DNA from 2 places in the Streptomyces sp. YGL11-2 genome. Region 1 is predicted to be linked to the other one. Evidence: riboswitches for the same ligand, from Rfam matches in the RefSeq annotation. Region 1 holds a riboswitch; the other holds the start of a gene.
The links. Region 1 has a riboswitch for glycine ahead of gcvP (aminomethyl-transferring glycine dehydrogenase). Riboswitches for the same ligand answer to the same signal wherever they lie in the genome.
Positions count from the first base shown of each region.

Region 2: it holds a riboswitch for glycine, as region 1 does, so the genes downstream of both, gcvT (glycine cleavage system aminomethyltransferase GcvT) here and gcvP (aminomethyl-transferring glycine dehydrogenase) in region 1, are expected to answer to the same signal.

Region 1 covers NZ_JBNHIN010000004.1:1,620-16,388, reverse strand. The annotation lists gene ACO1BR_RS06380 (glutamate-cysteine ligase family protein) at 1-750, opposite strand, end outside; gene ACO1BR_RS06375 (hypothetical protein) at 1,315-1,899, shown strand; gene ACO1BR_RS06370 (DUF5999 family protein) at 2,225-2,431, shown strand; gene gcvP (aminomethyl-transferring glycine dehydrogenase) at 2,511-5,396, opposite strand; glycine riboswitch at 5,458-5,585, opposite strand; glycine riboswitch at 5,586-5,683, opposite strand; gene ACO1BR_RS06360 (PRC-barrel domain-containing protein) at 5,786-6,181, shown strand; gene ACO1BR_RS06355 (DNA polymerase IV) at 6,091-7,518, opposite strand; gene ACO1BR_RS06350 (MerR family transcriptional regulator) at 7,585-8,190, opposite strand; gene ACO1BR_RS06345 (bifunctional nuclease family protein) at 8,376-8,849, opposite strand; gene ACO1BR_RS06340 (MerR family transcriptional regulator) at 8,903-9,649, opposite strand; gene ACO1BR_RS06335 (FHA domain-containing protein) at 9,666-10,502, opposite strand; gene ACO1BR_RS06330 (DUF881 domain-containing protein) at 10,633-11,610, opposite strand; gene ACO1BR_RS06325 (small basic family protein) at 11,616-11,948, opposite strand; gene ACO1BR_RS06320 (DUF881 domain-containing protein) at 11,945-12,868, opposite strand; gene ACO1BR_RS06315 (mannose-1-phosphate guanyltransferase) at 12,953-14,769, opposite strand, start outside.
Region 2 covers NZ_JBNHIN010000003.1:297,463-312,231, forward strand. The annotation lists gene ACO1BR_RS05940 (M56 family metallopeptidase) at 1-768, opposite strand, end outside; gene ACO1BR_RS05945 (BlaI/MecI/CopY family transcriptional regulator) at 765-1,175, opposite strand; gene ACO1BR_RS05950 (DedA family protein) at 1,290-2,009, shown strand; gene ACO1BR_RS05955 (phosphatase PAP2 family protein) at 2,115-2,771, shown strand; gene ACO1BR_RS05960 (phosphatase PAP2 family protein) at 2,768-3,526, shown strand; gene ACO1BR_RS05965 (hypothetical protein) at 3,675-3,971, shown strand; gene ACO1BR_RS05970 (L-serine ammonia-lyase) at 4,150-5,532, opposite strand; gene glyA (serine hydroxymethyltransferase) at 5,788-7,047, opposite strand; gene gcvH (glycine cleavage system protein GcvH) at 7,099-7,476, opposite strand; gene gcvT (glycine cleavage system aminomethyltransferase GcvT) at 7,622-8,749, opposite strand; glycine riboswitch at 8,783-8,900, opposite strand; glycine riboswitch at 8,901-8,996, opposite strand; gene ACO1BR_RS05990 (AAA family ATPase) at 9,329-10,060, shown strand; gene ACO1BR_RS05995 (enhanced serine sensitivity protein SseB) at 10,188-11,030, shown strand; gene ACO1BR_RS06000 (enhanced serine sensitivity protein SseB C-terminal domain-containing protein) at 11,093-11,884, shown strand; gene ACO1BR_RS06005 (ABC transporter permease) at 12,320-13,318, shown strand; gene ACO1BR_RS06010 (ABC transporter substrate-binding protein) at 13,397-14,769, shown strand, end outside.

The DNA.
Region 1 (14,769 bases):
GAGTTCGGGCGCCCGGGTGTCGGTGGCCTGCTGGAAGACCGGTGGCCTCGACTCGCGCCACAGCTCCCGCCCGAAGAGGAACGGCGAGTTGGCGCCGACCGCGATCTGGACGGCGGCGATCGCCTGAGCCGCGTTCCAGACCGCGGCGAACCGGCCGGGCGTGACCTGGAGGTGCAGCTGGACGGAGGTGCACGCCGCTTCCGGAGCTATCGACGGCGAGCGGGACACCAGCCGCTCCACACCCTCGATGTCGATGGCGAAGTCCTCCCCGCGGGCCGCCCGCATCTGCTCGTTGAGCAGCACGTAGCGGTCGTTCGCGGAGAGGCTGGAGGCGGTGAGGTCACTGGCGTGCAGGGTCGGCAGGATGCCGATCATCACGATACGGGCGGCGAGCTCGCGAGCCTTTCTTTCCGCATAGCCGAGGCCCGTGCGGAGTTCCTCGGCGAGTTGGTCCAGAACACGTCCGGACAATCGGTGCGGGGTGATGTTGACCTCAAGATTGCACTGGGCGAGTTCAGTCTGGAAATCGCCGCTGGCGATGCGTTCCAGCACCTGCGAGTTCAGCATGCGCGGCAGCCCGTCGGCGCCCGCGAGATTCAGCTCGATCTCCAGCCCCATGAGATTCCTGGGTCGATCGAACCGCTTCTCCGCCAGCATCCTGCGCAATCCCGCCAGACAGTCGTGCAACTTTCTTCGATAACGCTCCCGGTCCGCCAGGTCGATCCCGTCCGCGGCGACCTTCTCCCCCATCGAAGGGTCCCTTCTAGAGTGAACGACCCGCTGCCACGGGCTGCTTGGGGCCGCCCCCGGCACCCCGGGGCACGCGCTACGGTCGATGATGCCCCGGCAATCTGATCGATAACGCCTCACGACCATGACGGTACGGTTAGTCTGACGAGTACCGGGCGCCGGGCATTTTCCTCGGGCATATCTCCATGGCCAGCGCCCGCCGCAATTCGCTCGTAAAAAACACCGACGTGATCCGGCCTACCGCATCACCGAGGAATTACGAGGTGGCATCTCCCCGGCCCGGCACAAAGCGGCGGAAACCACCCGGAGCAAGGGGCCGGATTCCGCCTTGCCGGAAATCCGCAAGGCGAGTAGCCGAAACACTTCCAGAACATACGTCGTATAAACTTCGCTGGCGAGGCAGAGATTTGGCGCCAGCGTGGCGGTGTTCCCACCGGTACTCCGGCACCGCGGCCGGCCGTGCCGGTCCGCAGCCGCGGTCAGCCCTGCTCTGACCCCGCCCGCAGACAGCGACGTCCGCACTTCCCCGCTCCACCGTGTCTCCGAAGCGAGAGGCGACCCGCCATGCCGCTGCACATCCCGCCTGCCCCTGCGCCCGCCCTGCGCAGCATCCTCACCGCCCTCAGCTCCCCCACCGCCATCCGCGAGGCCCCCACCCCCGCGCTGCGCGCCCATCAGGGACCGCTGAGCCCCGACCACCCGTTGCCCGTGCACGTCTGGGACGACATCAGCCAGGCAGGCCCGCCGCGCACCCGCCTCGCCGGCTGGCGCTTCCTGGTCCGCGGCGGGGAGCGCGCCCTGGCGACCGCCGAGGCCCGGCTCACCGCGGACGGCTGGACCTTCTCGCGCTTCTGCGACGGCCCCTATGTCGTCGCGACCGAACGGGCCCTGCAGCAGTCGGAGTCGCTCGCCGCGCCGTACCAGCCGCGGCTGCTGTCCGTCCCGGAGCTGTACATGCTCACCCTGTGGCTGCACCACGACACCACCGCGGACGGCGCCGACGGCATGCCCGCCCCCGGCGACCTCCTGGTGCCGCTGGCCCCCGCCCCGCCGGGGATCGCCCCGCACCTCCCGCAGCGCCTGGCCGACCTGCTCCCCCGCCTCGCCCGCCGCCTCGCCCCCACCCCGCTGCTCCGCGAGCCGGCCTGACCGCCGCACCCCCCTCGTACGCCCGCGTACACCCGCACCGCCGCCCTGCGCCCCGTGGCCCTTCCCTGCCGCGGGGCGCACCGCGCTGCCCACCCGCGCGGGCCCGCCCGCCGATACCACTCCCAACCCCCTGGGAGTCGCGCTCATTTGGGAGCAACCGCCCGCACGGGTGATGCGTCAGTATCGAGTGTGTACCGCTGCTGCGAAATCCCTGCGGAAACACCTCCGTAGGGCAAGACTGGGACCGACAGGAAACGGGGGAGCGGCCATGACCACCTCATCCAGCCGCACGACGTTCACCACACCGCAGCGAAAGACAATTCCCATGTGCCAGCATCAACCGCCATGCCCGTCAGCGGAATCCACCGACCGGGAGGCCGCCCAACTGGTGGCGCACCATCCCGAGCAGGGCTGGAGCCTGCTCTGCAACGGCGTCCTGCTCTTCGAGGACACCGGTGAGCTGCTGCCGGACGGCCAGGTCATCGCCCCGCACCGGCCGCTCGGCTCCGCCCGGGTCACCGCCGCCGCCTGATCCGCGGCCACCCGACACGTACCACGCACGTACAACAGGGCCCCCGGCATCGCGCCGAGGGCCCTTGATGTTGCCTGGATCAGCCGTCGTACTCGTCCAGCGGGGGGCAGGAGCAGACGAGGTTGCGGTCCCCGAAGGCACCGTCGATCCGGCGCACCGGCGGCCAGTACTTGTCCGCGGCGTCCACCCCGGCCGGGAAGACGGCTTCCTCGCGGCGGTAGGCGTGGCTCCACTCGCCGGTCAGCGCGCCCGCGGTGTGCGGGGCGTTGCACAGCGGGTTGTCGTCCTTGTCCCACTCCCCCGAGCCGACCTTGTCGATCTCCGCGCGGATGGCGATCATCGCGTCGCAGAAGCGGTCCAGCTCGCCCAGGTCCTCGCTCTCGGTCGGCTCGATCATCAGCGTGCCGGCCACCGGGAAGGACATCGTCGGGGCGTGGAAGCCGTAGTCGATGAGCCGCTTGGCGACATCGTCGATGCTCACGCCGGTCGCCTTGGTCAGCGGCCGGACGTCGATGATGCACTCGTGCGCGACCAGCCCGCCGGGGCCGGTGTAGAGCACGGGGTAGTGCGGTTCCAGGCGCTTGGCGACGTAGTTGGCGCTGAGGACCGCGACCTGGGTGGCGCGCTTGAGGCCCTCGCCGCCCATCAGCCGGACGTACGCCCAGGAGATCGGCAGGATGCCGGCCGAGCCCCAGGGGGCGGCGGAGATCGGCCCGACACCGGTCTCCGGGCCCGCGGTGGGCTGCAGCGGGTGGTTGGGCAGGTACGGCGCCAGGTGGGCGCGGACGCCGACCGGGCCGACGCCGGGGCCACCGCCGCCGTGCGGGATGCAGAACGTCTTGTGCAGGTTGAGGTGCGAGACGTCGCCGCCGAACTTCCCCGGCTCGGCGAGGCCGACCAGGGCGTTGAGGTTGGCACCGTCCACGTAGACCTGACCGCCGACCTCGTGCACCGCCGCGCAGATCTGGGTGATGTGCTCCTCGAACACGCCGTGGGTGGACGGGTAGGTGACCATCAGGACGGCCAGCTCGTCGCGGTGCTTCTCGATCTTGGCGTGCAGGTCGTCGCTGTCGACCTCGCCGTCGTCGCCGGTCTTGACGACGACGACCTTCATGCCGGCCATCACGGCGCTGGCGGCGTTGGTGCCGTGCGCCGAGGACGGGATCAGGCAGACGGTGCGCTGCTCGTCGCCGTTGGCACGGTGGTAGGCGCGGACGGCCAGCAGCCCGGCGAGTTCGCCCTGTGAGCCGGCGTTGGGCTGGATGGACACCTTGTCGTAGCCGGTGACCGTGGCCAGCCGCTCCTCCAGCTCCTGGATGAGCGTGAGGTAGCCCTGCGCCTGGTCGGCCGGCGCGAAGGGGTGCAGCTGCCCGAACTCGGGCCAGGTGACCGGCTCCATCTCGGTCGTGGCGTTCAGCTTCATCGTGCAGGAGCCGAGCGGGATCATGCCGCGGTCCAGCGCGTAGTCCTTGCCGGCCAGCGTCCGCAGGTAGCGCAGCATGGCGGTTTCGGAGCGGTGCTGGTGGAAGACGGGGTGGCCGAGGTAGTCGTCGGTGCGCAGCAGTGGCTCCGGCAGCGTCTCGGTAACCGTGGCGTCCAGCCGCTCGATGTCGCCCTGCACCCCGAAGGCGCCCCAGACGCCGGTCAGCTGGGCGCGCCCGGTGGTCTCGTCGCAGGCGATCCCGACCAGGTCCGCGTCGACCTGGCGGAGGTTGACCCCCGCCTCGCGGGCCGCGGCGACGACCTCGGCGGCCCGGCCGGGAACCCGCGCGGTCAGCGTGTCGAAGTACGCGTCGTGGACCAGCTCCACCCCGCCGGCCCGCAGGCCCTCGGCCAGGATGGCCGCGTAGCGGTGGGTGCGCCAGGCGATCGCCCGCAGCCCGTCGGGCCCGTGGTAGACCGCGTACATCCCCGCCATGACGGCGAGCAGCACCTGGGCGGTGCAAATGTTGCTGGTGGCCTTCTCCCGGCGGATGTGCTGCTCACGGGTCTGCAGCGCCAGCCGGTACGCCTTGTTGCCGTCCGCGTCGACGGACACCCCGACCAGCCGGCCGGGCAGGCTGCGGGCGAACTGCTCGCGTACGGCCATGAAGCCGGCGTGCGGGCCGCCGAAGCCCATCGGGACGCCGAAGCGCTGGCTGGTACCGACCGCGATGTCCGCGCCCAGCTCACCCGGCGAGGCCAGCAGGGTCAGGGCCAGCAGGTCGGCGGCGACGGTGACGACCGCCCCCAGCTCGTGAGCCTGCGCGATCACGGCCCGCGGGTCGCGCACCGCGCCGGACGCGCCCGGGTACTGCAGGAGCACGCCGAAGACCCCGCGCTCGGCGATCTCCGCCGGAATGCCGCCGGACAGGTCCGCCACGACGACCTCGACACCGGTCGGCTCGGCACGGGTCCGGATGACGGCGACGGTCTGCGGCAGGCAGTCGGCGTCGATCAGGTAGACGCCCTGCTTGACCTTGCCGACCCGGCGGGAGAGGGCCATCGCCTCGGCGGCAGCGGTGCCCTCGTCCAGGAGGGAGGCACCGGAGGTGGGCAGCCCGGTCAGCTCGGCGACCATCGTCTGGAAGTTCAGCAGCGCCTCCAGCCGGCCCTGCGAGATCTCCGGCTGGTAGGGCGTGTACGCCGTGTACCAGGACGGGTTCTCCATCACGTTGCGCAGGATCACCGGCGGGGTGAACGTGCCGTAGTAGCCGAGTCCGATCATGGACGACAGGACCTGGTTGCGGTCGGCCAGACCGCGCAGCTCCTCCAGGACCTCGGCCTCGGTACGGGCGTGCGGCAGGCCCAGCGCCTCCGCGCTCTTGATCACGTCCGGGACGGCGGCGGCGGTCAGCTCGTCCAGCGAACCGAAGCCGACCTGCGCGAGCATTTTGGCCTGCGCCTCGTCATCGGGTCCGATGTGCCGACGCTCGAAGGGGGTGCCGCGCTCCAGCTCGGTCAAGGAGATGCGATTGGTGGTCATCTGCGGGGGCCTCCTGGTCAATGCGACCTACGAGGGGCACCACGGCGCTGGTGCCCGGACGGCCTCCCCCTCTGTCATCTCAACCTGAGAGCTTCACCGGTTCGCGGGATGCGGCCCGGTTTTCACCGTCGGTGAGGAGGGGTTCCGGCATGGTGGCTGACCGTGACCCGCCCTGCTTTCCAGAGTGACCTCGCCCACGCGGTACGTGTGCCTGAGAGATTCCGGGGAGGATTTGCTCCTTCGGCGCCCTGGTCGCGAACGACAAAGGACTCTCCCGCATGGGTTCTGCGGCCAATCGCCAGCCTACCAGCGCACTGCTGGAACGATCCTTCGAGTGGCCGAGGCATGAAATGTGCCGTTTCGTAGTTGTCACAAGGCAGTTGCGACCAATTGGAGGGACCGTGCAAGCCGATATCGATCCCCGGAGCCTCATCGGCCGCAAAGCGTTCGACCGGAACGGCGCGAAGATAGGCACCATCGACGAGGTGTACCTCGACGATGCGACGGGTGAACCGGAGTGGGCGGCGGTGCGCACCGGCCTCTTCAGCCGCGATGCGTTCGTCCCCCTGGAACCCAGCGAAATGGTCGGCGACAGCCTGCGCATTCCCTATGACCGCAAGCTCATCAAGGATGCCCCGGACTTCGGCGTCGGCCGGCATCTCTCCCCCGAGCAGGAACTCCAGCTCTACCACCACTACCGCCTCGATATCTCCTCCCCGGTCTCGGACTCGCTGTCCTCGGCCGGCGACTCGGACTTCGGGCGGATCGCCGGCGCCGACGACTGATCCGGGCCGCCCGGCAGCGGCAGCGGCTCCCCCGGCCGCAGCGCCGGATCGTCGACGGCGAAGGTCCGCACCCGCCCGGGTGCGGACCCCGGCGTCTCGAACCGTACGGTCACCCGCCCCACCCCGCTGCCCTGCACCCAGCCGGCGCCGAACTCCTCGTGGACCACGTCCAGCCCCGGGTGCCACCGCCGCGGCAGCTCCTCCCCCGGCTCCGGCGCCGCCTCCGGCTCGGCGGGCCCGGCATGCTCCTCCGCCTCCCGCTCCGTGGCGATCTGGGCGAAGAGGTCCTCCTGCGTGAAGTCCGCCAGCCCGCTCACCCCCACGCCCAGCAGGCGCACCCCACCGGTGGTGTCCACCGTCTCCAGCAGCCGCACGGCCGCCTCCCGCACGACCGCGGGGTCGTCGGTGGGCCCGCGCAGCGTCTCGGACCGGGTGAGCGTCGAGAAGTCGTAGTTCCGCACCTTGATCACCACCGTGCGCCCGGACCGCCCGGCGGCCCGCAGCCGCTCCACGCACCGGTCGGCCAGCCGCAGCACCTCGTTCCGCACCCGCGTCCGGTCCGTCAGGTCGACCTCGAAGGTGTCCTCGACCGACACCGACTTCGCGTCCCGCTCGGCCACCACCGGCCGGTCGTCCTGCCCCAGCGACATCGCGTAGAGCCCCGTGCCGTGCGCCCTGCCCAGCAGCCGCACCAGCTCCGCCTCACCGGCCTCCGCGGTCTCCGCGACCGTGTGGATACCGCCCCGGCGCAGTGCCTCGGCCGTGGCCGGCCCGACCCCCGGCAGCGCCCGCACCGGCATCGGCCCCAGCAGCTCCCGCTCCGTGCCGGGCTCGATCACCACCAGGCCGTCCGGCTTCGCCTGCTCGGACGCGATCTTGGCGAGCATCTTGGCGCCCGCCAGCCCCACCGACCCCGTCAGCCCCGTGGCCGTCCGGATGTCCCGCCGCAGCTGCGCCCCCACCGCCCGTACCGCGGCCGTCTCCGGCGCGACCCCACCCGCCTCCAGGTCCACGAAAGCCTCGTCCAGGCTCAGCGGCTCCACCAGTGGCGACAACGCCCGCAGCAGCTCCATGACCGTTTCACTCACCTGGCGGTACAGGGTGAATCGCGGGCTGAGATAGGCGGCGTTGGGGCACAGCCGGCGTGCCTGCGCCGTCGGCATCGCCGAGCGCACCCCGAAGACCCGGGCCTCGTACGACGCCGTAGCCACCACGCCGCGCGGCCCGATCCCACCGACGACCACGGGCTTTCCCCGCAGGCTCGGCTTGGCCGCCTGCTCGGCGGAGGCATAGAACGCATCCATGTCCAGATGCAGGATCGTCGGCGCACGTCTCACACCACCGATGCTGCCGCACACCACTGACAATCGGCCCGACCCGGGCCCGGAACCCCGTACGCGCCGTCAGCCGGCCCGGTTGCGCCGCCGCGCCAGCTCGTCATGCGGGTTCTTCCCGACCAGCGTCTCGCCGGTGTCCACACGCTCTCCGTGGAGCTGTGACAGCGCGCCCTCCACGTCCCGCCACACCACGCCGACCGCGATGCCGAAGACCCCCTGGCCCCCCTGGAGCAGGTCGACGACCTGGTCGGGCGAGGTGCACTCATAGACCGTCGCGCCATCGCTCATCAGCGTCATCCGCGTCAGGTCCGCCAGCCCCCGCGAGCGCAGGTGCTGCACCGCGGTGCGGATGTTCTGGAGCGAGACCCCGGTGTCCAGCAGCCGCTTGACGATCTTCAGGACGACGACGTCCCGGAAGCTGTAGAGCCGCTGCGTGCCGGACCCGTACGCGGGCCGGATGCTGGGCTCCACCAGACCCGTCCGCGCCCAGTAGTCGAGCTGCCGATACGTGATGCCCGCTGCCGCACATGCGGTCGGTCCGCGGTAGCCGATGTTCTCCGCCTCGCGGTCCCCCGACATCGCGGCGGCCTGTACGGGACCGCGGTTCGCTGCCGCGCCCGAGTGGAGCGGCAACGCCCCTTCCGCCGCCGTACCGTCGCCGGTGATTGCCACGCCGCCCTCCGTCCTCCACGTCCCGGACGGGACCTGCCCTATCGACGGTATGCAGTCACCCGGGGTGCGTCAACGATCGCCGCGCTCGCCACGCCGAGTGATAATCACCCTACGAGTGGTTTCTCGTGACTTGCCACGGGGAAGGGATTGCAGGTTGGCCGGAAACAGACGTTCGACTGGCCGAGTCACTGGTTGCTGGTGCCGAAGTCCTCGGGCGAGATCTGGTCGAGGAACTCGCGGAACTTCTCCACCTCGTCCTCCTGCTCGTCCGGAATCGCGATCCCCGCGTCGTCGAGCACACCGTCGGTACCGAAGATCGGCGTTCCCGTGCGCAGCGCCAGCGCTATGGCGTCGGACGGCCGGGCACTGACCTCGACGCCGCTGGCGAAGACCAGCTCGGCGTAGAAGACCCCTTCGCGCAGATCCGTGATGCGGACCTGCGTCAGCTCCTGGCCCACCGCTTCGAGCACGTCCTTGAAAAGGTCGTGCGTCAGCGGCCGGGCAGGGACCATGCCCTGCTGGGCGAAGGCGATGGCGGTGGCTTCCCCTGGCCCGATCCAAATGGGCAAGTAACGGTCGCCTCCCACCTCCCGCAGGAGCACGATCGGTTGGCTGGAAGGCATTTCCACCCGGACACCCACGACGTCGAGCTCGTTCACACAGTAACCCTAGGACGTGCCCGGCAGGTTTGGGTAGTCGGGCAGTCGTTTGCTCACGGCAGACGGACCCGCAGAGCGCTCTGCACCAGCGCCGCGTGAAGCCGTACGGACAGCGTGGCCAGCTCTCTGACGGTGGCCTCGGCATGCGCCCGGGTCTGAGGGTTGCGGTGCCGCCGAAGGGGTGCAACGACCTGCTCGACCAGACCGGCCTCGCGCTCGGCCGCCGCCTTCACGGCACGCAGATGCCGCGGCTCCAGACCGAAGCGGCCCAGCTCCGCGACAAGTTTGGCGACGGCGACGGTCTCGATGTCGTATCCGCCGTCGTCATGGGCGACGATGAGTCCGTACGACTCCCAGTCGGCGAGCGCCGCCTCGTCCACGTCAGCGGCGGTCAGCAGCTCCGCCCGGCCGATCCGGGCCGCCGGCGGGACCTCCTCGTCCGGGTCGGACACGCCCTCGACCAGGTCCCGGGACGGCGCCGGAGCCGGGAGCGGCACCTGCTCCCCGCGCTCCAGGGCATCCAGATGCTCCCGGATGACCTTGAGCGGCAGATAGTGGTCCCGCTGCATGCGGAGCACGCTCGCCAGGCGCTCGACGTCGGCCGCGGTGAATTTGCGGTACCCGGAAGGCGTGCGCTTCGGCTCGACGAGCCCCTCGGCCTCCAAGAAGCGGATCTTGGAGATCGTGACCTCGGGGAACTCCTCGCGCAGCGCGTTGAGCACCGTGCCGATGCTCATCGGCTTGCGGTCCGAGGAGGCGGTGCCGGCGGAACCGGCACCGCCTGCCGGTGTATGGCGCATATGCCTTCCCTGGCGGTCAGATACCGACGCCCCGCTGGCTCGCGTAGAAGACCAGGCGGTACTTGCCGATCTGCACCTCGTCGCCGTTGGCGAGGACGACCGAGTCGATCCGCTCGCGGTTGACGTAGGTGCCGTTCAGGCTGCCGACGTCGGTGACCGTGAAGCGGCCGTCCGGGCCGCGGCGGAACTCCACGTGGCTACGGGAGACCGTCACGTCGTCGAGGAAGATGTCGCCCTGCGGATGCCGGCCCGCCGTCGTCAGCTCGCCGTCCAGCAGGAAGCGGCTGCCGGAGTTCGGCCCCCGGCGGACGACCAGCAGCGCCGAACCCAGCGGAAGGGCATCGACGGCCGCCTGCGCCTCAGGGGACAGCGACGGCGACAGATTCTGCCCCGTCGCCTCCGCGTCGTACGCCTCGATCCCCGAGATGGAGATCGTCGAGGTCGTCTCGGACGCGCGCTCGGGCTGTGCGCCCGGACGCAGCGGCGCACCGCAGTTGGAGCAGAACCGGCTCGCCTCGGCGTTCCGGTGCCCACACCTTGTACAAACCGGCAAGGCCAACCCTCCACCCGTGCGTGAGGTTGATGGTTCCTGGGAACCTATGCGGCCGGACCCGGAGGGGTCAACAGAACCCGCGCCGTGCCCCCCGGACGGACCGCCGACCTCATCACGGAAGAGCGGACGGTCCTCGGCCGCGCCGCTCTCCTCGGGCTGGCGCGTCGCGCGATGCCGCGCGGAGCCGCTGCCACCCTCCTGGCGGGCGCTCTTGCCGAACAGCTTTGCAAACAACTTCACGGGCGATTCCCCTTGTACGAAACAGACCCGCCCGTGGGGCAGGACGAACCCTCGATGCACACACCGGCCGATCCGGACATCCTGTGAACGTCCGTGGCCTTCAGACAGTTTCCCTCACACACCACACGCACGGTGCGTCGACCCCCCGCTACGTCATGCCCTCCCCGGGCCATCACCATACGTAGATGCCTCACTGCGATGACGACCGAGCGTAGTCAGGCCGCTTCGCCTCCCGCAAGGCGTCCACAATGATCTTCTCCTCACGGGTCACAGACACCTTGGCCTGCTCCTTTTCCAGTGTCTGGACCACCCCGCCAGGGATGTTCAGCGCCGGCTGCAGGTCCTCCGGCTTCCCGATGACCTTGAATCGGTACGGCTGTGTGACGCGCTTTCCGTCGACCTCCACCCCGCCCCGGAGGTCCGAGAAGTAGGTGTTCGCCACGACCCGTACACCATTGACCTGGATGGCCTCGGCTCCGGCTGCCCGCAGCTCCTGGATGGTGTCGAGCAGCTTGTCCGCCTCCACGGAGTGGTGCGGGTCGTCGATGGTCAGGTTGATGCCGGGACCCTGCGTCGCGACGGTCCCAGCCAGCACGCCCAGCTGCGCTTCCTTCTCCACGGTCTGCTTACGGGCCTCCTCGGCCTGGTCCGAACTGTTCTCCAGTTCGGTCTTCTGCCCTTCCAGGCGCCGCTGCTCATCCGTCAACCGTTGGGAGCGGTTGTCCAGTTCGTCCAGGATGCGCACCAAATCCTCTTGGCGCGCGCCCCGCAGCGCACTGCTGTCACTCGTGGAACGTACCTGAATCGCGAGGCCGAGACCGAGAATGAACAGGAGCAACGCAACGATCAGTTGAGCCCGCGTCAGCCGCGGCGGCCACAGACCGGCCACGAGACGCTGCCGGCCGGTCAGCGGCTCCGACGGATTCCCGTCGTCCGCCGAGGCGCCAGAGGCGGCCCCATTTGCCGGTTTGGCACCACTCTGCCTCACCTCGTCCGATTCGCCGTCGGAGCCCCGGTGTTCGGCCCCCGCACCCGCCTCCCCCGTGGGCGTGCGGGGGCTCTCCGGCGGCATCGGGCGCCGGTCGGCGGGACCGCGCTCCGGACCGGCCTCGCGCTCGGGATGCGGCTCGGACTTCTTCTCCGGCTCCGGCGTCTCCTCCGTACCCATCCGCCTCACGCCCTGAAGACGTGCCGGCGGATCGCGGCGGCGTTGGAGAAGATCCGGATACCCAGCACGACAACGACACCGGTGGAGAGTTGGGCACCGACACCCAGCTTGTCGCCGAGGAAGACGATCAGCGCCGCGACCACCACGTTGGACAGGAAGGAGACGACGAAGACCTTGTCGTCGAAGATGCCGTCCAGCATCGCGCGCAGACCGCCGAACACGGCGTCCAGCGCTGCCACGACGGCGATCGGCAAGTAGGGCTCGACCACCGTCGGCACCACAGGTCGAACCACGAGTCCGACCACGACTCCCACGATGAGGCCCAGTACGGCGATCACGATGTGCCCTTCCCTGTGTCGGCGCCGTCCGCCTTCGCGGCACCGGCCTGCGGCTTAGCTGTACGTACGGTCAAACTGGGCGCGGGCGGCAGCGTGACCTGGCTCTCGGCGGAAATCTTGGTGCGTACGCCGTAGTTCTCCTGCAGCACATGCAGATACTGGCCGTCGGCACTGTCCTGGAACGCGGTGCTGAGCCGCTGCCCGTCCCCCACCGCCAGCACCGTATACGGCGGCACCAGTGGCTTGTTGTCGACCAGTATGGCGTCTCCCGCGGCCCTGATCGCCGAGAGTGACGTAAGCCGCTGCCCATTGACAGCTATGGCCTCCGCGCCCGACTGCCAGAGCCCGTTGACGACCCGCTGCAGATCACGGTCCCGCACCCGCCCGGTGTCCGAGAAGTCGCTGCTCTCCCGCGGCCCGCCGGCACTGCTCTCCGCGCCCTTGGCATCGTCCACGACGAGCTTCACCCCGGGCCCGGTGACCTGCGTCGAACCGGCCAGCAGCGCCAGCAGTTCGGCCTTGTCACCACCGTGCTTCTTCAGCGCCTCACGCTGCATCCGGTCGACGGCGTCCCGCGTCGCGTCGACCCGCTGCTGCTGTGTGTCGGCCTCGGCGGTGCCCTTCTGGATGCGGTGGATCAGCTCCTCGCGCTCCTTGGCGAGCGTCGGCGCCGACACCCGCGCCTGCGCTGCCCCCACCGTCACCACCAGCGCCGCCAGCACCAGCCCGGCGGCCAGGCCCAACTTCGCCCGCAGCGTGCGCGGCAGACCGCGCACGCCCGCCTCGGACCTGCGCGCGGCGGCCTCCGCGTATCCGTCGTCGAGGCTGTGATCCATCACGTTGGTCAGCAGCGACATGGACGCATCGGGACGCGCGGCCGGTCTCCGGGTGTTGCTCCGATCGGGGCGCTGCTGCGACATGCCGCACATCGTCGCATGTCGGCGGCGCGGTCTCCCAATGGCCCCACCGGCGTGCCGGAGCAACGGCACGCCGGTGGGATCGGGTCAGCGACCCGCGCTGTCCACCACGGCCGACCACTCGTCCAGCAACTGCTGCGCCGAGGCGTCGTCCGGTCCTTCCGCCCACAGATGCGTGACCGCCTCGGCCGGGTCGGGCAACACCAGCACCCACCGCCCGTCGGCCTCCACGACCCGCACGCCGTCGGTGGTGTCCACGTCCCGGTCGCCCGCCGCCTCCACGACATGCCGCATGACCAGCCCCTTGACCGCCCACGGCGTCGCCAGATCACGGCGCTGGACGTGCGCCCGCGGGATCCGCGCGTCGATCTGGCTGAGCGTGAGCTGCGTACGGGCCACCAGGCCGATCAGCCGGACGAACGCCGCCGCGCCGTCGAAGACGCTGCTGAACTCCGGGATGAGGAAGCCGCCGAGACCGTCCCCACCGAAGATCGTGCCGTCCATCCGCCCGACCCGCGTGAGGTCGTCCGGTGACGTCGTCGTCCACTCCACCTGGGTCCCGTGGTACGCCGCCACCTGCTCGGCGATCCGGGTCGTGGTCACCGGCAGCGCCACCCGCCCGCTGCGCCGCTCCGCGGCGACCAGGTCCAGCATCACCAGCAGCGCACGGTCGTCCTCGATGATCCGTCCGCGTTCGTCCACCAGGGACAACCGCTCGCCCACCGGATCGAAGCGCACCCCGAACGCGGCCCGCGCCGAGGCCACGATCTCGCCGAGCCGGACGAGCCCGGAGCGCCGGGCGTCGGCGGTCTCCGTCGGCCGGGACTCGTCAAGACCGGGATTGATGGTCAGCGAGTCGACGCCGAGGCGGCCCAGCAGGCTGGGCAGCACCAGTCCGGCACTGCCGTTCGACGCATCGACGACGACCTTCAGCCCGGAGTCGCTGATGCCCGTGGTGTCCACGGCCCGCAGCATGGCTCCCGTATAGGAGTCGAAGACGCTGGCCGGGAAGTGCAGATCGCCGATCTCCCCGGGGAACGCCCGCCGGTACTCCTGGCGCGCATAGACCCGGTCGAGCTTGCGCTGCCCGGCCTGCGAGAGATCCGCGCCCCGCTCGTCGAAGAACATGATGTCGACGGAGTCCGGCACACCGGGCGTGGTGCGGACCATGATGCCGCCGGCGCTGCCCCGCGCGGTCTGCTGCCGGGCGACGGGCAGCGGGACGTTCTCCAGGTCGCGTACCTCGATGGCGCTCGCCTGCAGCGCGGAGATCACCGCACGCTTCAGGGCCCGCGCACCGCGGGAGTGGTCCCGGGCGGTGGTGACCGTGGAGCCCTTCTTGAGCGTCGTGGCGTACGCCCCCGCGAGCCGCACGGCGAGCTCCGGGGTGATCTCGACGTTGATGATGCCGGACACCCCGCGCGCCCCGAACAGATGCGCCTGTCCCCGGGATTCCCAGATCACCGAGGTGTTGACGAACGCACCGGCCTCGATGGTCTTGAACGGATAGACCCGCACATTGCCCTGGACGATGGACTCTTCACCGATCAGGCATTCATCGCCGATGACCGCGCCGTCCTCGATCCGCGCGGCCCGCATGATGTCGGTGTTCTTCCCGATCACACAGCCGCGCAGATTGCTGTGCTGACCGACGTAGACGTTGTCGTGCACCACCGCCCGATGGAGGAACGCACCGCTCTTGACCACGACGTTGGACCCGACGACGGTGTGCTCGCGGATCTCCACGTCCGCTTCGACCTTGGCGTAATCGCCGATGTACAATGGCCCGCGCAGTACCGCGTCCGGATGCACCTCGGCGCCTTCTGCCACCCACACTCCCGGCGAGATCTCGAAGCCGTCGATCTCCACATCGACCTTGCCTTCGAGTACGTCGGCCTGCGCCT
Region 2 (14,769 bases), on a different contig from region 1:
CGGGACCGGACCGGTGGTGGCGGCGAGCGCGGTGCTCGGGCGGGGGAGCGCCGTGGCGTGCGCACGGGCGGCCAGCGCGGCGCGGCCGATGGCGCGGGCGGTGACCCGGCGGTCGCCCACCCGGGAGGCGGCCGATTCGTCGGCCCAGCGCTCCAGGGCGTACGCCAGCGAGGGCCGCAGCCCGCGGAGCAGCGGATGGCAGGCCGAGGCCAGCGCGACCGTCAGCAGGAAGAGGTGGTGGCGGCCGGTGAGGTGGGCCCGCTCATGGGCGAACAGGGCCTCCCGCTCGGCCGGCGGCAGCGCCCGCAGCATCCCGGCGGTGACCACCACGCGGTCCGGCCGGCCGGGCAGCGCGAAGGCGTCGGGCGCGGCATCGGGCAGGACGCACAGATCGCCGGCGAGACGGTGGGCGTCGGCGGTGCGCCGGGCGGCGCGCAGCTCGGCGCGGTGGCGCAGCGCGCGGCGGGTGACGGCGATCGCGCAGCAGGTCAGCAGCGCGCCGGCGACCGAGGCGGCCGGCACGGTCACGTCCGCGTCGCCGCCCAGCAGCGACAGCGAGAGATGGCCGAAGGCGGCGACCGGCGGCAGCCACAGCGCCCCGGCGGCCATCAGCAGGCCGAGCGCGGCGGTCGTGCAGGCGGCCAGCGCGGCGGCGCAGCCGGTGAGCAGCCAGGCCGCGGCGCGCGGCGGCAGCGACTCGGCGAGCCGGCGGGCGGCCGGCACCGCGAGCAGCGGCATCAGCAGCGGGATCCAGACGGCGAAGATCATGGCGCGGCCCCGGGCAGCGGGCCGCCGGCGCCGTCGGCCTCGGCGTCGTCCAGCAGCGAGCGGAGCAGCTGCTCGTCCTCGGTGGTCAGCTCCGAGACGAAGCGGGCGAGCGCGGTGCCGCGGTCGTCCTGCTTGTCGAGCTCGCTGCGCATCCGCCGGGCGGTCAGTCCCGCGGAGTCGTGTATCGGCGAGTACGCGAAGCCGCGGCCCGCCCGGGTGCGGGACACCGCCCCCTTGTCGTGCAGCCGGGTGAGGATGGTGGTGACGGTCGTACGGGCGAGCCGGCCGCCCAGCGCGCCCTGCACCTCGGCGGGGCTCAGCGGGCCCTCGGCCGCCCAGAGCGCCGCCAGCACACCCGCCTCCAGCTCACCGGCCGGGCGCCGCTGCACGGGTGATGTCTCCGACATGGAACGCCCTCCACCTTTCCGTCGTCTACAGTTCCGTAGACCGTCTACGGGGCTGTAGACGGTGGGGTCGGCCGCTCGGCAGGCCCGGAACCCATTATGGGAGGGGCCACTGACATGGCCGTAGCCGCCGCAGATCTCCACCTGGGTGCGGTCACCCAGGCGGTCAACGTCCTCGACGCCGGCTCACTGCTCGCCGCCTTCGGTGCCCTCGGTGTCGCCGTCGTCCTCTTCGCCGAGACCGGGCTGCTGGTCGGCTTCCTCCTGCCCGGCGACTCGCTGCTGTTCACCGCGGGACTGCTGTGCGCCCCGGGCGTCGGCGGCGCCGTCCACCTCTCGCTGCCCCAGGTCCTGGTGTCCGCCGTCGTCGGCACGCTCGCCGGATCCCAGACCGGCTTCTGGATCGGCCGGCGCGGCGGCGGCGCGCTGCTGGCCCGCGGCCGCTCCCGCAAGCTCCAGGACGGCGCCGCCCGCGCCGAGGAATACCTGGAGCGCTACGGCCACGCCAAGGCGATCATCCTGGCCCGCTTCGTGCCCGTCGTCCGCACCGTGCTCAACCCGCTGGCCGGTGCCCTGCACGTGCCCACCCGCACCTTCACCCTCTGGCAGATCACCGGCGGCCTGGTCTGGACGTTCGGCCTCACCCTCGCCGGATACGCCCTGGGCTCGTCCGTCCCCAACGTCGACCGGTACCTTCTCCCGGTCGTCGGCCTCGTCGTGATCGCCTCGCTCACCCCGCTCGCCCTCGAAGTGCTGCGCTCCCGCAAGCGGCGTCCGGGCGCCGAACAGGGCACCGAACCGGTCGCCGAATCCGGTACCGCGCCTCCGGCACACTGAAGGACCCGGCACACTTGCTGAAGCACGTGGCCGGCCCCGGCGTCCCGAAGGCCGTCCCGTCCCCAGCCCACGCACCACGTAGCGACCCGCCAAGGAGAAACCCCAGTGACCGACCTCGCCTTCGGCGGAGCCTCGATCGACGGCGGCCTGTACACCTCTGTGACCGGCTTCGCCCAGGAGATGCCGCACTTCCTGAACGTCCTGGTCTCCGTCTGGACCGACTTCGGCCTCGGGATCTTCGCGGTCCTGATGCTCGTCGGCTGGTGGCGGGCCCGACAGCGGCTCGGTGGCAGCTCCCGCCGCCGGCTCGACCCCGGTGAGATGCGGCACACCGCCCCCGTCGCCATGGCGAGGGCACTGGCCGTCCCCGTGATCGTGGTCCTGGCCTACGTGGCCAACGACGTGGTCAAGGCGTTCTTCCACGAACAGCGCCCCTGCCAGACCATCCACACCGTCACCGTCGAGGCGTGCCCCCCGCTGGGTGACTGGTCCTTCCCCAGCAACCACTCGGCCATCGCCGCCTCCGCCGCGGTCGCCCTGATCCTCCTGGACCGCCGGCTCGGCTGGATCGCCGTCCCGGCCGCCCTCCTGATGGGCGCCTCGCGCGTCTGGGTCGGCGCCCACTACCCGCACGACGTCCTGGTCGGACTGATCGTCGGCGCCCTGGTCGCCGCGGTGCTCATGCCGCTCGCCCGGCGCGCCGCCCCGCTCGTCGAACGGCTCCGCGACACCTCGCTGCGCCCCCTGGTGTCCGCCAGGTGACGTCACCGGGGGCGGACCCGGCACCGGGGCCCCGGCCGGGCCCCGGTCCGGAGCGCACACCGCGCCCCGGACCGGCACCGGCCCGTCCACTCGCCGTCGCGGCGGCGGCCGCGGCCCTCTTCGCCGCTGCGGCCACCGTCATGGCCGTACGCGACGGAGCCCCGCTCGCCCCCGAACTGGCCGCCCTCCACTGGAGCACGGCCCACCGCGGGGAGCCGCTGCGCTCCCTGGCCCGCGCCCTGACGGCGACCGGCACCGGCGTCGTCCCGTACCTGATGGCGGTCCTCGCCGGACTGCTGGCCGGCCGCACCTGGCGCGGCCGGCGCCGCGCGGTGACCTGGGCGGTGGTCGTGCTGGCCGCCGGCCAGGCGATCCGCTACGGCCTGATGGAACTGCTCGCCCGCCCCCGCCCGCCGGTCGCCGACTGGGCCGCCGGGGCAACCGGCTATTCCTTCCCCTCCGGCCACTCCACCACCTCCGTGCTGGCCGCCGGCATCCTCGCCTGGGGCGTGCTGCACCACACCCGCACCCGCACCCGCCCCCGCGCCGGCCGCCTCTGGTGCGCCCTGCTCGCCCTCTGGGCCGCCGGCGTCGGCCTCACCCGCGTCTACCTAGGCGTCCACTGGGCCGGCGACGTCCTGGCCGGCTGGCTCCTGGCCACCGCCCTGCTGGCCGCCGCGCTCCTCCTGGAACCGCTGGTCCGCGCCCGTACGGGCCCGGGTGCGCCGGAAGCTCCCCCCTCCGCTTGTCCATGAATCGCTGACGAACGGTCCAGGTCTTCGCCAAGGCCGCATGGACGCCAGGCGCGCCGAGCACCACTGTCCTGGGTGCCGGCGACCGGGGAGCGCTCACCGGCACCTGAGCCGATTCACCGTGCACCACCGTGTGACAGGGGGGACAGCAATGGATCATTCGCTTGACGTCCCGACGGCCGGCCGTCCGGCCGCCTGGGGCGATCTCCGCGGCCGCTGCGCCGCCGCCGCGGTCGCCGACCCGACCCCGTGCGAGGGCCCGCGCGACGCCGCCACCATCGTCGCCCGCGACGGCAGAGAGGTCGCCGGCTGCGTCCACCACTGCGCCCGCCTCCTGGCCGGCCTGGACGGCGCCCGCGTCCACCCGTTCGTCCCGTCCGCCCAGGCCCTGGACATCTACTCCCGGGCCCGCGAACTCCCGCCCTTCGCCTGGGAGATCGGCAGATAGCCCGGCCCGTGCAGCCGGCCGGACGCCCCCGGACGCCGGCCGGCGTCCGGGGGCGTCCGGGCGAACTCCGCGCCCCGGAAGGCCGGTTGCCCGGCTCCGTTCGGGACGGCGACGACCGTCGGGGCCGCGGCGAGGTCGTCGGTCCGCCGACTGGGCCGCGGGCCCCAAAGCGGCCGGGTCAGCACTCGATGATGTTCACCGCCAGCCCGCCGCGGGCCGTCTCCTTGTACTTGACGCTCATGTCCGCGCCGGTCTCCTTCATGGTCTTGATGACCTTGTCGAGGGAGACGTGGTGGCGGCCGTCGCCGCGCAGGGCCATGCGGGCGGCGGTGACGGCCTTCACGGCGGCCATGCCATTGCGTTCGATGCAGGGGATCTGGACGAGGCCGCCGACGGGGTCGCAGGTGAGGCCGAGGTTGTGTTCCATGCCGATCTCGGCGGCGTTCTCGACCTGTTCGGGGGTGCCGCCGAGGACTTCGGCGAGGCCGCCGGCGGCCATGGAGCAGGCGGAGCCGACCTCGCCCTGGCAGCCGACCTCGGCGCCGGAGATGGAGGCGTTCTCCTTGAAGAGCATGCCGATGGCGCCGGCGGCGAGCAGGAAGCGGACGACGCCCTCCTCGTCGGCTCCGGGGACGAAGTTGGTGTAGTAGTGCAGGACGGCGGGGATGATGCCGGCCGCGCCGTTGGTGGGGGCGGTGACGACCCGGCCGCCGGCGGCGTTCTCCTCGTTGACGGCCATGGCGTAGAGGGTGACCCATTCCATGGCGCGGGCGGCGGCATCGCCTTCGGCGCGCAGGGCGCGGCCGGCGTTGGCGGCCCGGCGGCGGACCTTCAGACCGCCCGGAAGGATGCCCTCACGGGACATCCCGCGCTCGACGCAGCCCTGCATGACCCGCCAGATCTCCAGCAGGCCGGTGCGGATCTCCTCCTCCGTCCGCCACGCCTTCTCGTTCTCCAGCATCAGGGCGGAGATCGACAGGCCGGTCTGCGAGGAGAGGCGGAGCAGCTCGTCGCCGGTCCGGAAGGGGTGCGCCAGGACGGTGTCGTCGAGCTTGATGCGGTCCTGGCCCACCGCGTCCTCGTCGACGACGAAGCCGCCGCCGACCGAGTAGTAGGTCTTCTCCAGCAGGGGCGCGCCGGCGCCGTCGTAGGCGAACAGCGTCATGCCGTTGGCGTGGTACGGCAGCGAGCGGCGGCGGTGCAGGACGAGCTGGGTGGACTCGTCGAAGGCGATCTCGTGGGCGGTGCCTATCTCGGCGCCGAGGAGGCGCAGGCGGCCGGTGGTGCGGATGCGTGCGACCTCGTCGTCGGCGGTTTCCACGTCGACGCTGCGGGGGGAGTGGCCTTCGAGGCCCAGGAGGACGGCCTTGGGGGTGCCGTGGCCGTGGCCGGTGGCACCGAGGGAACCGAAGAGCTCGGCGCGTACGGAGACCGTCTGGGCGAGCAGACCGTCCTTCTTGAGCCGGCCGGCGAACATCCGGGCGGCGCGCATGGGGCCCACGGTGTGCGAGCTGGAGGGGCCGATGCCGATGGAGAAGAGGTCGAAGACGGAGATGGCCACGGAGGCGGACTCCTTTGTCTGCTCGTGATGGACGGTGGAGCAAGTCGGGCAGGAAGGGTGTTTCCGTCCCGATTGTCGAGCGTAACCCGCTCGGGTGGTGCTGCCGCCGGACGGTGGGCGTCGGGCGGATGTCGGCGGGAACAACGGAGGAATCCGGGCAGCAGGGCACGAGCCCGGGGCCGGTGGCCGGCCCCGGGCTCGCCGCCCGCTTCGGCCCGGCCCGCGAACGGGCCGGTCCTCATGCCATGAGACGCGTCACAGGGACGGGTACAGGGGGTACTTCTCGGCGAGCGCCGTGACCCGGGCCTTGAGGGCGTCGCGGTCGTAGGCGGGCTTGAGGGCTTCCGCGATGATGTCGGCGACCTCGCGGAAGTCGTCGGCCTGGAAGCCGCGGGTGGCCAGCGCGGGGGTGCCGATGCGCAGGCCGGAGGTGATCATCGGCGGGCGGGGGTCGTTGGGGATGGCGTTGCGGTTGACGGTGATGCCGACCTCGTGGAGGCGGTCCTCGGCCTGCTGCCCGTCGAGCTCGGAGTCGCGCAGGTCGACCAGGACGAGGTGGACGTCGGTGCCGCCGGACAGGACCGAGACGCCGTACTCCTTGACGTCGTCCTGGATGAGGCGCTCGGCGAGGATCCTGGCGCCTTCGAGGGTGCGCTGCTGGCGCTCCTTGAACTCCTCGGAGGCGGCGACCTTGAAGGAGACGGCCTTGGCGGCGATGACGTGCTCCAGGGGGCCGCCCTGCTGGCCGGGGAAGACCGCGGAGTTGATCTTCTTGGCGAGTTCGGCGGTGGAGAGGATGACGCCGCCGCGGGGGCCGCCGAGGGTCTTGTGGGTGGTGGTGGTCACGACATGGGCGTGCGGGACCGGGGACGGGTGCAGGCCCGCGGCGACGAGGCCGGCGAAGTGGGCCATGTCGACCATGAGGTAGGCGCCGACCTCGTCCGCGATGCGGCGGAAGGCGGCGAAGTCGAGCTGGCGCGGGTAGGCGGACCAGCCGGCGACGATGAGCTTGGGGCGGTGCTCCTTGGCGAGGCGCTCGACCTCGTCCATGTCCACGAGGTTGGTCTTCTCGTCGACGTGGTACGGGACGACGTTGTAGAGCTTGCCGCTGAAGTTGATCTTCATGCCGTGGGTGAGGTGTCCACCGTGGGCGAGGTTGAGGCCCAGGATGGTGTCGCCCGGCTTGATCAGCGCGAACATGGCGGCGGCGTTGGCCTGTGCACCGGAGTGCGGCTGGACGTTGGCGGCCTCGGCGCCGAAGAGGGCCTTGATCCGGTCGATGGCGATCTGCTCGACGACGTCGACGTGCTCGCAGCCGCCGTAGTAGCGGCGGCCGGGGTAGCCCTCGGCGTACTTGTTGGTGAGGACGGAGCCCTGGGCCTCCATGACGGCGACCGGAGCGAAGTTCTCCGAGGCGATCATTTCGAGGGTGGACTGCTGACGGTGCAGCTCGGCGTCGACGGCGGCGGCGACGTCGGGGTCGAGCTCATGGAGGGAGCTGTTGAGAAGCGACATGAGATCTTCCTGGAGGATCGGGAGGGGTGCGAAGCTCCGGCAGGGGCGGGCTCAGCCGGCGGCGAAGGCGGTGTACTCGTCGGCCGAGAGCAGGTCCTCCGGCTCACCGGTGATCTTCACCTTGAACAGCCAACCGCCCTCGAACGGGGCGGAGTTCACCAGCGAGGGGTCGGCGACGACGTCCTCGTTGACCTCCGTGATCTCGCCGTCGACGGGCGCGTAGAGGTCGCTGACCGACTTGGTCGACTCCAGCTCACCGCAGGACTCGCCCGCCGTGACCGTGGCGCCGACCTCCGGGAGCTGCACGAAGACGACGTCGCCGAGCGCGTTCGCCGCGTGCTCGGTGATGCCGACCGTCGAGACGCCGTCCTCGGCGGCCGACAGCCACTCGTGCTCCTTGCTGTAGCGCAGCTGCTGGGGGTTGTCCATGGTTCGATTCTCCTGTACGCGGGGGTGTGGTGGTGACGGGGGTCGCCCCCGGCGAGGCCGGGGGAGGGTCGTGCCGGGAGAGGCGCGGCGGTGCGCCGCTGTCGCGTCCGCGGCCGGTGAACCGTTACTGCGGCGCGGCCGACCGCTACTTCTGCCGCTTGTAGAAGGGCAGCGCGACGACCTCGTACGGCTCATGGCTGCCACGGATGTCCACCCGGACACCGTCGGTGCCCGGTGTGGCGTAGGCCGCGTCGACGTACGCGATGGCGATCGGCCTGCCGAGGGTGGGGGAAGGCGCCCCGGAGGTGACCTCGCCGATGACCGTGCCGTCGGCCGCGACGACCGGGTATCCGGCGCGCGGCACCCGGCGGCCCTCGGCGATCAGGCCGACCAGCTTGCGCGGCGGTGCGGTCTCGGCGCGCTCGGCCGCCGTCGCCAGCGCGGCGCGGCCCACGAAGTCCCCGCCGTTGGTGGTCTTCTCGAACTTCACCACCCGGCCCAGACCGGCGTCGAACGGCGTGGTGGCGGAGGTCAGCTCGTGCCCGTACAGCGGCATACCGGCCTCCAGGCGCAGCGTGTCGCGGCAGGACAGTCCGCAGGGGACGAGGCCCACGGAGGCGCCGGCCTCGGTCAGCGCCTCCCACAGGGCGACCGCGTCCGCCGGCCGGACGAACAGCTCGAAACCGTCCTCGCCGGTGTATCCGGTACGGGCGATCAGCGCGTCCACCCCGGCGACCTTGCCCGGCAGGCCCGCGTAGTACTTCAGCCCGTCCAGGTCGGCGTCGGTGAGCCCCTTCAGGATGCCGGGGGACTCCGGGCCCTGCACCGCGATCAGCGCGTAGGCGTCGCGGTCGTCGCGGATCGCGGCGTCGAAGCCGCCGGCCCGCTCCGTCAGCGCGTCCAGCACCACCTGGGCGTTGGAGGCGTTGGCGACGACCATGTACTCCTCGTCGGCGAGCCGGTAGACGATCAGGTCGTCGAGGATGCCGCCGTCGGGCGCGCAGATCATGGTGTAGCGGGCGCGTCCGGTGGCGACGCCGCCGATGTTGCCGACCAGCGCGTAGTCGAGGAGGTCGGCGGCCCGCGGGCCGCTGACGGTGATCTCGCCCATGTGGGAGAGGTCGAAGAGGCCGGCGCGGGTGCGGACCGCGACATGCTCGTCGCGCTCGCTGCTGTAGCGCAGCGGCATGTCCCAGCCGGCGAAGTCGGTCATGGTCGCGCCGAGCGCGCGATGGGTGGCATCCAGCGCGGTGCGGCGGGGGGCTTCAGTCATCGTTCCGGGCTCCCAGGCATGGGTGACAAGACGGTCTCCCCATCTGTCATCGGAACCTGAGAGGTTCACCGGGATCCCGCGAACGGACCCGGTTTGCACCTTGGGTGGAGCCGCGCCTGCAACCGGGCACTGGCTCGCTTTTCAGATCTGCCTCGCCCGCGCGGTATAGGGGCCTGAGAGATTCAAGGGAGGACTTGCTCCTTCGGCGCCCCGCCGTGGTGGCCGGGGACTCTCCCGCGCGGGTTCAAGCGGCCGGTATGGAGTTGGCAGCTCACGAGTGACCAGAGGTGTGCCCGTGGCGGCCACATCATTACACGGGATCGCCGGATAAAGGAGCCCTGGTCGTCGCCCCGTTCCGGTCGGCTCCGCCGGGCCGCCCACGCGGTTCCGGAACCCGCCGGGTGCGCGGCGCCTCCGGCGGCGGCCGTTGGGCGGCGGCCCGGTGCGCCGTCAGCCCGGCGCCCGCCACCTCGTCGGATCGGGCAATCGCCTTGATGGGCATTACCTTTTCTTGACACTCTGCCGTTGCGGCTCCGGTCCCGAAGCGGAGCCGGAACCGGACCGGGAGGGGTGTTCACGGTGCACAGGGAAGCGGCGTACGCGGCCACTTCGGGCATTGCGCCCTCGGACCCGGCGGACGCGTCCCGGCCTCAGTCCGAGACCCAGCCGCAGGCCCGGCGCCGCCCGCCGTCCGTCCCGCGGCCCGGTCGCCGCTCCCCGATCACCGACCTCCGGGGCGTCCGCCCGGTCCGCCGCACCGCCGAACTCCGGTTCCCGCCCGGGGATCTGGTCGTGGTCTCCGGCCTGCCGGGCAGCGGCAAGAGCACCCTGATGCGGCGCCTGGTGCCGCGGCTGGACGCGCGCGGCGCCGCGGTCCACCGCATCGACTCCCAGGACGCCCGGGAGCGCTGGGAACGCGGCCGGCTGCACCGGGTGCCGTACGGCCTGTACCGCCCGCTGGTCCGCGCGGCGCACTACCTCGCACTGCGCCGGGCGCTGCGCTCCGGCGGCAGCGTGGTGGTGCACGACTGCGGGACGCTGGTGTGGGTGCGCCGCTGGATCTCCCGGACGGCCCGGCGGGGCGGCCGGGGGCTGCACCTGGTGCTGCTCGACGTGCCGCCGGAGGTGGCGCTGAGCGGCCAGCGGACCCGCGGGCGCGGGGTGTCCCGGTACGCCTTCGCCCGCCACCGCAGGGCGGTACGGCGGCTGGTGGGCGGCGCGGAGGCGGACCGGCTCCCGGCGGGCTTCCGTTCCGCGGTGCTGCTCGACCGCCGGGCGGCCGGCACGCTGGAGGCGGTCAGCTTCGACTGACGGGGGGCGGCCGGTGCGCGTACGGCCGCCGCCCTCGCTCCCGTGTGCGGCTCCGGCTTCGGTCGTCTCCCCACCTGACGCTAGTGTCGTCGGCCAGAAAGCGCGCGGTCGGCAAGGGGTGGGTGACATGGACTATCCGGAGAACTATCCGGGGAACTTTCCGGCGCCGGGGGACTTCCCGGACCAGGGGATTCCGCAGCTGGCCTGGCCGGCGAACGAACTCGAAGAGGTGCTGGCCGCATCGGTCGGGCATCCGGAGGCGGGCGGCCGGATCGTCGAGGTGCTGGGCCGCAGCCGGGTGTGGGTGCCGCTGCCCAAGGGCGGTGGCCCGGACAGTGCGGGCTTCGGGGCGGCCGGCCTCGATGTGCCGACCGTGGAGATCGGCGGGGCCGCGTACGTCCCGGTCTTCAGCTCCGAGCAGGAGTTCATGAAGGTCGTGGGAGCGCATCTGGGCTTCACCGTCGCGCCCGCCCGGGAGTTCGCCCGCGGGCTGCCGCCGCTGGTGGGCATCGCGGTCAACCCCGACGGCACGGTCGGGGTCCCGCTGCCGCCGCCCGCGGTGGCCGAACTGTGCCGCGCCGCGCGCGCGGAGCAGGCCGGCGGTCTGCCGAGCGGCGCCCGGGTGCGGCTCTTCGAACCGGACTGGCAGGACGAGCCGGTGGACTTCCTCGCCGCGGCCGGACTGGAGTTCTCCGGTGCCGGAATTGTCGTGACTGCCCGGCGTGCCCTGGCAAGTGTCGAGGGCGACACGCCCGCGCTGTTCGTCGGCGTGCAACTCGACGTGCCCGCCGAGCGGCTGCACGACGGCAGCGCCCGCGAGGCGGCGCTGGCGGCCCTGGGACGTGCGCTCGGTGCGGTGCCGGTGCCCTGGCCCGTCCAGCTCGTCCTGCTCGACATCGCCCAGGGGGATCCGGTCGCCGACTGGATGCTGGAGCGCGTGCGGCCCTTCTATGCACGGGACCACTCGTAAGCTGGTTGGATGACGGGCGGGCGCACCCTCACGTGCCCTGCTGACAGAAGGGACGGGACCACGTGAGCGCGGGTGCGCATCAGGGAGCCGCGGCGGCCGGCCAGGTCGAGCAGATGCTGCAACAGGTCTCGCCCGGCCGCTACGACGCCTACGAGGCGCTGTTGCACGCGCTCGCCCAGAGCCAGGTCTGGATGCTCCTCTGGCACGGCCGCGCCGGGATGCCCGACGCCCAGTACGGGAACATGGAGGTCGACGGGCTGGGCTACGCCCCCTGCGTGACCTCCGCCGCCGAACTCGCCGCCTCCGGCTGGAACCGCGACCACGAGCTGGTCACCGGCACGGAGATCGCCGCCTCCCTCTTCCCCGACCGCTGGGGGCTGTGGCTGAACCCGCACGCGCCCGGCGGCGGCGTCGGCGTGCCCTGGCTCGACCTGCGGCGGATCGCCGGCGGTCTCGACCGGCTGCCCGCCGGTCCGCTACGGATCTCCGAACCGGCCGTCGACATCCCGCAGTTCTACGCCCTGCTCGCCCAGAACGCCCATCGGACGCCCGCTGTGCGGTCGTTGCGCCGGGCTTGGGTGCAACCCGCCCTCGGTGCCCCGTATCTGGCGATCGGGCTGGATCTGTACGACACCGGCCAGCTGTCGGTGGATTCGGTGCGGTTGATGATCCAGCAGTCGATGGGCGCCGTTCCGGACGGTCTGCCCGTTTCGACCGTCGCGATGAACGACGAGTTCGACCCGGTCGGCATGTGGATGCGGGCCTGTGCGCGCCCCTTCTTCGACCGTGACGGCTATGCGCAGCCGCCCGCTCCCGGACCGACCTACGGTTACGGATACCCGCGTCCCTACTGACGCCGGCGGGCCTTCCCGGCGCCGTGGCGGGCTGCCGTACTTGGCCTGAATTCCCCCTGTCCGCACGGCAGTTGGCCCCCTTTCGGACCCCCTTTCGGGCCCCCTTGCGGTCCGGTCAGCCCGCACCGTTGTTCGTATAACGGAAGCTCGTGGGCCAGATCACAGTTGTGCATCCATTCCCTGCGGGGGCTGGTGAGTGATCGCCGGTCGGATGAAGACTCCGGCGGCACAGGGCCTCGGTCCTTTGTACGAGGCCACTTCCGCACGGCAACACAGCACCTCTGATCTACCGCACCACCTCTGATCTTCCGTTGAGTGAACGCCCCTGACGCCATGACGAGTTGGCGGCAGGGGAAGCGTCAGTGATGGGAATCCGGGCCGCTACCGCGGCGGGCACCGGCCGGCCACCGCCGGCCGAGAGGGGTCAAGGGCACCGTGACCACACCGATCGAGACCACCGGGGCGGCTGCGCAGGCGCAGCCGGAAGCGGTGCTGGAGGGCGTGGAGAGCAAGCGGATCGAGGGTCGCTCGCTCGGCCAGATCGCCTGGCTGCGCTTCCGCCGCGACAAGGTCGCCGTGGCCGGTGCCATCGTTGTCGTCCTGCTCGTCCTGGCCGCCGCGCTCTCCCGCCCCCTCCAGGCGCTTTTCGGACTCGACCCGAATCTGCCGCACCCGGACCTGATCGACCCCAACACCACGCTCCCCAAAGGGGACTTCGGCGGGATAAGCGGCGACCACCTGCTGGGGGTGGACCCCAAGTTCGGCCGCGATCTGCTCGCCCGGATCCTGGAGGGCTCCTGGGTGTCGCTGCTGGTGGCGTTCGGCGCGACGCTGCTGTCGGTCGCCCTCGGCAGCGTGCTCGGTGTCGTCGCCGGCTTCTACCGGGGCCGGGTGGACGCGCTCATCAGCCGGATGATGGACGTCTTCCTCGCCTTCCCGCTGCTGCTGTTCGCCATCGCGATCTCCGCCTCGCTCCAGGGCGGTGCGTTCGGCCTGCAGGGGCTGCCGCTGCACATCTCGGTGCTGATCTTCGTGATCGGTTTCTTCAACTGGCCGTACATGGGCCGGATCGTGCGCGCGCAGACGCTGTCGCTGCGCGAACGGGAATTCGTCTCGGCCGCCCGCGGCCTGGGCGCGCGCGGGCCGTTCATCCTCTTCCGGGAACTGCTGCCCAACCTCGTGGGGCCGATCATCGTCTACTCGACGCTGCTGATCCCCTCCAACATCCTCTTCGAGGCGGCGCTGAGCTTCCTGGGTGTCGGCATCCAGCCACCCCAGTCCTCCTGGGGCGGCACGCTCACCCAGGCGGTCAAGTACTACGAGGTCGACCCCCAGTACATGATCGTCCCCGGCCTCGCCATCTTCGTCACCGTGCTCGCCTTCAACCTGCTCGGTGACGGGCTGAGGGACGCACTCGACCCGCGCAGCCGCTGACGGCCACCGGGCGCCCGAACTGCACCACCGCCGTTTCGTAAGGACGTTTCACGACGAACGAAGGGGATATCGACCACTATGCGAAGGTCAGTTCCGGTCGCTGCTGTCGCGGCCCTCACCAGTGCGGGCCTTTTGCTGGCCGGCTGCAGCGGAAAGGGTTCCTCGGCCGGCTCGGCCGAGGTCAACGCCGCCACCAAGAGCGTCGTCAACGCCTCGGACGAGAAGGGGGGCACGGTCACCTACGCGATGAGCGACGCCCCCGAGTCCTTCGACCCGGGTAACACCTACTACGCCTTCGTCTACAACTTCAGCCGCCTCTACGCCCGCCCCCTCACCACCTTCAAGCCGGGCCCCGGCACCAAGGGCGAGGAACTGGCCCCGGACCTCGCCGAGTCGATGGGCAAGCCCAGCGACGGCGGCAAGACCTGGACGTACAAGATCCGCAAGGGCGTCAAGTACGAGGACGGTACGACGGTCACCTCCCAGGACGTCAAGTACGCCGTGGAGCGCAGCAACTTCGCGCGCGACGTCCTCTCGCTGGGCCCGAACTACTTCCAGCAGTTCCTCGTGGACAACGACGGCGGCTACAAGGGGCCGTACAAGGACAAGTCCAAGGAGGGGCTCAAGTCCATCGAGACCCCTGACCCGCAGACCATCGTCTTCCACCTCAAGCAGCCGTTCGCCGAGTTCGACTACCTGGTGAGCGCCCCGCAGACCGCGCCGGTCCCGCAGGCCAAGGACAAGGGCGCGGACTACACCAAGAGCGTCGTCTCCTCCGGCTCGTACAAGTTCGAGAACTACCAGGAGGGCAAGCAGCTCACCCTGGTCCGCAACCCGAACTGGTCGGCGCGGACCGACCCGCTGCGCAAGCAGCTGCCGGACAAGATCGTGCTCAACCTGAAGGTCGCCCAGTCGACCATCGACAAGGACCTCCAGTCCGGAAACACCCTGGTCGACATGGCCGGCCGCGGGGTCGACGGCCAGACCCAGGCCCAGCTCCTGACCGACCCGAAGCTGAAGGCCAACACCGACAACGCGCTCGGCCAGCGCCTCGTCTACGCGGCGCTCAACACCAAGGTGGCGCCGTTCGACAACGTCGAGTGCCGCAAAGCCGTCGAGTACGCCATCGACAAGAAGGCGGTGCAGACCGCGCTCGGCGGCCCGATCCGCGGTGAGATCGCCTCCACGGTCCTGCCGACGGACATCGCCGGCTACCAGAAGTACGACCTGTACCCGCAGAAGTACAGCGGCGACAACCTGGACCTGACCGAGGCCAAGCAGCACTGGGCCAAGTGCGGTGCGGGCAACGTCAACACCACGATCCTGGCCCGCAACGACCGCCAGGACGAGGTCGACGCGGCCACCTCGGTCATCGGCTCGCTGAAGAAGATCGGCGTCAACGCCAGGATCCAGTCGTACCCGACCAGCAAGTACTTCTCGGACTACGCCGG